2 regions of the Variovorax sp. 01N425 genome follow, and region 2 is predicted to be linked to the other one. Evidence: riboswitches for the same ligand, from Rfam matches in the RefSeq annotation. Region 2 holds a riboswitch; the other holds the start of a gene.
What was found. Region 2 has a riboswitch for glycine ahead of gcvT (glycine cleavage system aminomethyltransferase GcvT). Riboswitches for the same ligand answer to the same signal wherever they lie in the genome.

Region 1 (3,982 bases), on a different contig from region 2:
AGGCGATCGCGCTCCTCGGCGATGCGCAGCATGGTCTTGGCAAAGTTGCCGCCGCGCGCGGCATAGACCCAGCTGGTGCGGAAGATCAGGTGCTTCGCGCAGTGCCTGGCCACCAGTTGTTCGCCTTCGAGCTTGGTGCGGCCGTACACGCTGAGGGGGCCGGTGGCGTCGTCTTCTTTCCAGGGCGTGCTGCCGCTGCCGTCGAAGACGTAGTCGGTGGAGTAGTGCACCATGAGCGCGCCGATCTGCTGCGCGGCCTCGGCCACCACGCCGGGCGAGGTGGCGTTGAGCTTGCGCGCGAACTCGGGCTCGCTCTCGGCCTTGTCGACGGCGGTGTGGGCCGCGGCATTGACGATAACGTCGGGGCGCACCTTGAGTACGGTGTCGGCCAGTTGCTCGGGGCGGCTGAAGTCGGCGTTGAAGTCTGTGCTGTCGAAGTCGAGCGCAACCAGCTCGCCCAGCGGCGCGAGGCTGCGTTGCAGCTCCCAGCCGACCTGGCCGCCCTTGCCCAGCAGCAGCAGCTTCATGCCGCAGCCTTGGCCGCGGGGGCGGCGTCGTATTGCTTCTCGACCCATTCGCGGTAAGCGCCGCTTTGCACGTTGCGCACCCATTCGCCATGGGCCAGGTACCACTCGACGGTCTTGCGGATGCCGCTGTCGAAGGTTTCGGCGGGCTTCCAGCCGAGTTCGCGCTCGAGCTTGCGCGCATCGATGGCGTAGCGCCGGTCGTGGCCGGGGCGGTCGGTGACGTAGCTGATCTGCTCTTTGTAGGGCTTGCCGTCGGCGCGCGGGCGCAGTTCGTCGAGCAGCGCGCAGACGGTGTTGACGATCTCGATGTTGGGCTTCTCGTTCCAGCCGCCGACGTTGTAGGTCTCGCCGAGCCGGCCGGCTTCGAGCACGCGGCGGATGGCGCTGCAGTGGTCCTTCACGTAGAGCCAGTCGCGCACCTGCATGCCGTCGCCATACACGGGCAGCGGCTTGCCGGCCAGGGCGTTGACGATCATCAGCGGGATGAGCTTCTCGGGGAAGTGGAAGGGCCCGTAGTTGTTGGAGCAGTTGGTGGTGACGACCGGCAGGCCGTAGGTGTGGTGCCAGGCGCGCACGAGGTGGTCGCTCGCGGCCTTGCTGGCCGAGTAGGGGCTGTTGGGCTCGTACTTGTTTTCTTCGGTGAAGGCGGGGTCGGTCTTGGAGAGCGAGCCGTAGACCTCGTCGGTCGACACGTGCAGGAAGCGGAAGGCGGCTTTCTGCTCGGCCGGCAGCGCGCTCCAGTGGCCGCGCACGGACTCGAGCAGGCGGAAGGTGCCCAGCACGTTGGTCTGCACGAAGTCCTCGGGGCCGTGAATGGAGCGATCGACGTGCGATTCCGCAGCAAAGTTCACGATGGCGCGCGGTTTGTGCTCGGCCAGGAGGCGGTCGACCAGCGCGCTGTCGCCGATGTCGCCCTGCACGAAGATGTGCCGCGGGTCGCCCTTGAGAGACGCGAGCGTCTCGAGGTTGCCGGCATAGGTCAGCTTGTCGAGGTTCACGACAGGCTCGTCGCTCTGCGCCAGCCAGTCGAGTACGAAGTTGGCGCCGATAAAGCCCGCGCCGCCGGTTACCAGGATCATGAGTCTCCCCGAAGTTTCGAATCAATGACAATTATCCCATTGGTCCGAATTGTCAAAATTCATGGTTGGCGGCTTTGCGGTCCCCGCCTACAATCGTTTCACTGCAGGAGAGCGAGTAGTACCTATTACTACTTCACCGAAGGCGCAAACTCCCATAAACGCTCAGGTTGGCCCACAGATTCCTTGAAGTTCTTTCAAAGAGTTGCGTGGCACGTACTGCATCAACTGACAAGCCGTCTGGAGAGCCATCACCTCGCGTGATGCACCGAAGGAGCAAACCCGTTGCAAGGTGCAACAGGTGAATCTCTCAGGTACCAAGGACAGGGGGAGCGGCAACTTGGACGGCGTTCGTCCGGTTGCTTGCTATTGAATCAGTAGCACACCAAGTCCGCCGTTCAAGTGCCAATCTTCAAAGGTACTTGAAATGCGTGTGATCGTTCTTGGCGCCGGCCTGCTCGGCGTGACTTCTGCTTACTACCTCCAGCAACTCGGCCACGAGGTGACCGTGATCGACCGGCAGGCCACGCCGGCCGCCGAAACCAGCTTTGCCAACGGCGGGCAGATCTCCGTCAGCCATGCCGAACCCTGGGCCAACCCGAGCGCGCCGCTCAAGGTGCTGCAATGGCTCGGCAAGGAAGACGCTCCGCTGCTCTTTCGCATCCGCGCCGACATGCGCCAATGGCTCTGGGGCCTGCAGTTCCTGCGCGAATGCACGCCGGCGCGCACCCGGCACAACATCGAGCAGATCGTGCGCCTGGGCACCTACAGCCGCGAGGTGCTGCAGCAGCTGCGTGCCGACGCCGGCCTCCAATACGACCAGCGCACGCAGGGCATCCTGCACTTCTATACGACGCAGAAGGAGTTCGACGGCGCCCTCCAGCCCGCCGAGCAGATGCGCGCATTGGGTTGCGAACGCCAGGTGATCTCGGCCGACGAAGCCGTGAAGATCGAGCCCGCCCTCGCCCACATCCGCCCGAAGCTGGCGGGTGCCACCTACACGGCGGAGGACGAGTCCGGCGACGCGAATCTTTTTGCACGCGAGCTGGCAAAGCGCGCGGCCGCAGCGGGCGTGAAGTTCCTCATGAGCCACACGGTGACCGCGCTGCGTGAGGCCGGCGGCCGCATCGATCATGTCGAAGCCACCGACAGCGAAGGCCGCTTCCAGCGCATCCGCGGCGACGCCTTCGTGCTCGCGATGGGTTCGCTGAGCCCGATCGTTGCCGCGCCGCTGGGCATTCGGCTGCCGATCTATCCGGCCAAGGGCTACTCGGTGACGCTGCCGGTGAAGGACGCCTCCAGGGCGCACCAGGTCTCGCTGACCGACGACGAGTTCAAGCTCGTGTTCTCGCGCTACACCTCGGCTTCCGGCGACCGCCTGCGCATTGCCGGCACGGCCGAGCTCAACGGCTACGACCGCGACCTGAACCGCGTGCGCTGCGAGGCGATCGTGCGGCGCGTCGAGGAGCTCTTTCCGGGTGCCGGCGACACCACGCAGGCCCAGTTCTGGACCGGCCTGCGCCCCGCGACGCCAAGCAACGTGCCGCTGATCGGCAAGACGAAACTGCCGAACCTGTTCCTCAACACCGGCCACGGCACGCTCGGCTGGACGCATGCCTGCGGCTCGGGCAAGTCGATTGCGCGCATCGTGAGCGGACTCGCGCCCGAGGTCGACTTTGCGTTCACCGGCATGCCTGCGCCGGCAGCGCGCGTGCTGCAGCCGGCCTGAATGCCGGCAGGCAGGGCGAGGGAGACTCAGTCCTTGCTGGTGAACACCGTCAGCACGCCGGTGTAGCCGTACAGGTGGTGGCGCGCGATCTCGCCTGCGGCGAAGAAGCCGACCAGCGGCACGTCGCCCAGCGCATGCCGCACGATCTGCAGCTCGGCGCCCGGCGCGCCGAAATGCGGCCCGCCGCGTCCCGAGCAGCTCACGTACACCGCGCCCGCGATGCGGCGCGCCGGATGCGGCGCCGCTTCGGCCTCCCCGGCCGCGACGGCGCGTGCGGTGGCCAGCGTCTGCTCCTCGGGCTCGAGTTCCTCCCGGATTTCCGCGCAGATGCGCATCAGGTCGGCGCGCGCGGCCTGCGCATTGCGGCGGCAGAAGGTCAGGCGCATGCCCGCCTCGGCCACGTCGGCAATCGCGATGCCGCGGCGCGTGGGGTCCAGGCCGATGATGTGGCGCACCAGCACATCGGCGCCCAGGTCGCCCGTGCGGCGAATGCCGTCGCTGCCCGCGTCGGCAAGGCCCACCAGCGTGGCGCGCACGGCGTCGATGGCTTCCTGCGGCCGCTCGAGCGACACCTGCAGGTCGGCCAGCAGCACGTCGAGCGCGGGTTCGCCGTCGAGCTTGAGCAGCAGGTTGCCATCGGCCTCGGTGAT
Region 2 (3,982 bases):
TAGGGCGTGTAGGCCGTGTACCAGGCGGGGTTCTCGAGCACGTTGCGCAGGATGACGCCCGGCGTGTGCGTGCCGTAGTAGCCCTGGCCGATGAAGCTCCTGAAGACCTTGTTCTTTGCCGCGATCGCCTTGAGCTCGGCCAGTGCATCGGCCTCGGTGGCGGGCGCCGGCAGCCGCATCGGCTTGGCGCGGCGGATGGCTGCGGGCACGATGCCGTCGATGAGCTCGGCGCGCGTTTCCGAACCGATCACCGGCAGCATGCGCGCCTCGTCCGCCGCATCGATGCCGATGTGGCGGGCGAGAAACTCTTCGGCGTTCTCCAGTTGTTGCAAAGAGGGAAGGGCGGGAATCGGCATGGCGGTGAAGGCTCGGGATGAGGAAAAGGCGGCTTGCGAACTCGGCGGATCAGGACTCGGCAGCGAACTTGTCGTAGCTGGCCGCGTCGAGCAGCGCGTCGAGCTGCGCGGGCTCGCTGAGCTTGACCTTGAAGAACCAGCCGGCGGCCAGCGGGTCGGTGTTGGCGAGCGAGGGATCGGCGCGCAGGGCTTCGTTCACTTCGGTGATCTCGCCCGACACGGGCATGAACACATCGGCTGCGGCCTTGACCGATTCGACGACACCGGCCACCTCGCCCTGGGCAAAGGTCTTGCCGACTTCGGGCAGGTCGACAAAGACCACGTCGCCGAGCGCGTCCTGCGCATGCACGGTGATGCCGACGGTGGCTGCGCTGCCTTCGGCCGAGACCCATTCGTGGTCCTTGGTGTACTTGATGCTCATGGTGGAAAACTCCTCGTGGAAAAAAAGATGATCGGGGGCGCAGCGCCTAGCCGCGGTAGTAGCGCGTCGGCACGAAAGGCAGCGTCGAGACTTCCATCGGCACCGGCTTGCCGCGCACGATGGCCTGCACGCGCGTGCCGGGCTCGGAATACGCGGTGGCCACGTAGCCCATGGCGATCGGGCGGTCGGCCGTCGGGCCGAGCAGGCCGCTCGTGACAAAGCCGATGTCCTTGCCTTCGAAGGACTGCAGCACCGTGCCGTCGCGCACCGGAACGCGTTCCAGCGCCACGAGGCCGACGCGCTTGCGCTTCAGCGTGTCGTGGTCGGTGTGGCCCGCGGCGCCGGCCGTGGCGGCGGCGAGCTGGGCCAGCACCCGGGCCGCGCCCGGAAAGCCGCCTTCGCGCGCGCCGCCGGTGCGGCGGACCTTCTGGATCGCCCAGTTGAGCGAGGCCTCGACCGGCGTGGTGGTGGTGTCGATGTCGTTGCCGTAGAGGCACAGCCCCGCTTCCAGCCGCAGCGAATTGCGCGCGCCCAGGCCAATGGGCTCGACCTCGGGCTGGGCCAGCAGCAGGCGGGCCAGCGCCTCGGCATTCTGGCCGGCCACCGAGATCTCGAAGCCGTCTTCGCCGGTGTAGCCGCTGCGCGTGGCAAAGGCCGGAATGCCGCCGATCTGCACCGCGCCGCCGGTCATGAACACGAAGCGCTCGATGCCCGGCGACAGCCGCGCCAGCACCGCGGCCGCCTGCGGGCCCTGCAGCGCGAGCAGCGCGTGGTCGGGCATGGGCTGCACATCGCAGCGTGCGCCGATCTTCTGCTGGATGTGGGCGATGTCCGCCACCTTGCAGGCGCCGTTGACGATCACGAAGATCGAGCCGTGGCCTTCGTTGAAGAACATCAGGTCGTCGAGGATGCCGCCCTCGTCGTTCAGCAGCAGCCCGTAGCGCTGCTTGCCGGGCGCAAGGTCGATCACGTCGACCGGCATCAGGGTTTCAAAGGCGGCCGCGGCGTCCGGTCCGACCAGGCGCAGCTGGCCCATGTGCGAGATGTCGAACAGGCCGGCGGCGTTGCGCGTGTGCCTGTGCTCGGCCATGAGGCCGGCGGGGTATTGCACCGGCATCGAATAGCCTGCAAAGGGCACCATGCGGGCACCGAGCTCCACGTGCAGGCCGTACAGCGGGGTCTTCAGGAGTTGTTCGGCGGAAGAGGAATCGGAGGAAGCGGCCACGGGGCACTCCAAAGGGGCAGACGAATTCCATGGCGCGAGCCATGGGCCACCCCTGCTGTCCGCTTTACCTGAGAGATTCGCCCCACGATCGGGGTTTGCTCCTTCGGTGGGCCGGCGCATCGCGTCGATGCAAGCAACAGCCTCTCTCCAGCAAGGAAGCGCCGGCATGCGCCAACGCTGTGTCAGTCCTTTTGCCTGAGCGTTCGGGAAACCCCTGCGCCTTCGGCGGCCCCGGCTGGCGGGGCTCTCTCCTGACCATGGGAGTGTAGTGGATCGCGGGCGGCCGGTCTGCGGCTCAGTGCACGGTCTCGGCCGGCGGCAGCAGCCGGTCGATGCGCTCGCGCAGCGATTCGGCCCGCTCGGCGCCGGCGGTTTTCTCGACCTCGGTGAGCATCAGCGCGGCGATGGTCAGCATCGCGCCGCGGTCGCGCGCCTCGCGCAGGGCATCGCGCATCTGCAGCGCGAACTTGGGGTCGCGCCGCACGAACATGCGCTCGCAGATGTCGAACAGGAACATGCGCGTGGTGGCCAGGGAGCGCTTGCCGTCGAAGTTGTCGGCGGCGGTGGCGAGTTGGATCGGGTCGGCCGCGGGTACCGGGGCGGGCGGCTGGGCCGCGGCCTGCGCCGCCGCGGCAGCCACCGGCTGCGCGTCCTGCAGATAGCCCTGGCGCATCAGCGCCTGGATCGCCTGCTCGGCTTCGGTGCGGCTGGCGAACAGCGGGCTGAAATCGGTCAGCGAACGCCGGCCGTCTGCCATCAGCAGCAAGGCGCGCTCGCGCTGGCTCAGCGTGCGCTGGCGGCCCTGGAGTTCGTCGCGTGCCTTGTCGGTCTTGGTGGGAAACATGGCGCCACAGCTTTTGGGGATCGAGGGCTGAAGCATCGTTGCAAGCGGTGACATCTTCATGAAACGTTTGCCTTACAGCGCCCCGGCAGCGCAAAAAAAAAGCAGCCTGCGAACAGGCTGCCGTTTCTTCCTTGTTTTTCGCGCCGTCTCAGCTACTTGGCATACACCAGGTCGCGCAGCGCCAGCGATATCCACGGCACGTAGGTGATCACCAGCAGGCAGGCCAGGATCACGAGCACGAAGGGCACCAGGTACTTCACGATCCGGTCCAGCGAGATGCGCGCCACCGTGCAGGCCGCGAACAGGTTCACGCCGAAGGGCGGGGTGATCATGCCCAGGGCGAGGTTCACCACCATGATGAGCCCGAAGTGCACCGGGTCGATGCCGAAGTGCACCGCCACCGGCGCAAGGATGGGCGCGAGCACGATGATGGCCGCGCTGGTCTCGATGAACATGCCGATGATGAACAGCGCCGCGTTCACGCCCAGAAGGAACATCGCGGGCGACTTCAGCACTTCCTGCAGCCAGTGGCCGATGGCGTCGGGCACCCCCGCGCGCGTGATCAGGAACGCGAACAGGCCCGCGTTGGCGATGATGAACATGATCACCGCCGACGACAGCACCGACTTGCGCAGGATCACGTACAGGTCCTTGGGCTTGATCTCGCGGTAGATCACCACGCCCACCACCAGCGCATAGAACACCGCCACGGCCGAGGCTTCGGTCGGCGTGAAGATGCCGCCGTAGATGCCGCCCAGGATGATGACGGGCATCAGCAGCGCCCAGCCGGCCTGCCACAGCGCCTTGCCAAACGGCATGCGGCCGTCGCCGTCGTTTTTGCCCCAGCCCTTCCACTTGCAGAAGGCCCAGACGAACAGCATGAGCGCCAGGCTGATGAGAATGCCGGGGCCGAAGCCCGCGATGAACAGCTCGCCGATCGACACCTCGGCGCTCACGCCGTACAGGATCATCGGGATCGAGGGCGGGATGATCACGCCGAGCTCGGCGCTGGTGGCCTGCAGCGCGGCCGCGTAGGCGGTGGGGTAGCCGTGCTTGATGAGCGCCGGAATCAGGATCGCGCCAATGGCGAAGGTGGTGGCCACCGACGAGCCCGACACCGCCGCAAAGATCATGCA

Region 1: it holds a riboswitch for glycine, as region 2 does, so the genes downstream of both, AC1DSC_RS29055 (D-amino acid dehydrogenase) here and gcvT (glycine cleavage system aminomethyltransferase GcvT) in region 2, are expected to answer to the same signal.

Annotation. Positions count from the first base shown of each region.
Region 1 is NZ_JBFTRJ010000021.1:84,043-88,024, forward strand. It holds gene rfbD (dTDP-4-dehydrorhamnose reductase) at 1-527, opposite strand, end outside; gene rfbB (dTDP-glucose 4,6-dehydratase) at 524-1,606, opposite strand; glycine riboswitch at 1,834-1,940, shown strand; gene AC1DSC_RS29055 (D-amino acid dehydrogenase) at 2,031-3,332, shown strand; gene AC1DSC_RS29060 (FIST signal transduction protein) at 3,359-3,982, opposite strand, start outside.
Region 2 is NZ_JBFTRJ010000012.1:29,406-33,387, reverse strand. It holds gene gcvP (aminomethyl-transferring glycine dehydrogenase) at 1-356, opposite strand, end outside; gene gcvH (glycine cleavage system protein GcvH) at 406-777, opposite strand; gene gcvT (glycine cleavage system aminomethyltransferase GcvT) at 824-2,002, opposite strand; glycine riboswitch at 2,048-2,163, opposite strand; glycine riboswitch at 2,176-2,266, opposite strand; gene AC1DSC_RS21455 (hypothetical protein) at 2,298-2,846, opposite strand; gene AC1DSC_RS21450 (TRAP transporter large permease) at 2,999-3,982, opposite strand, start outside.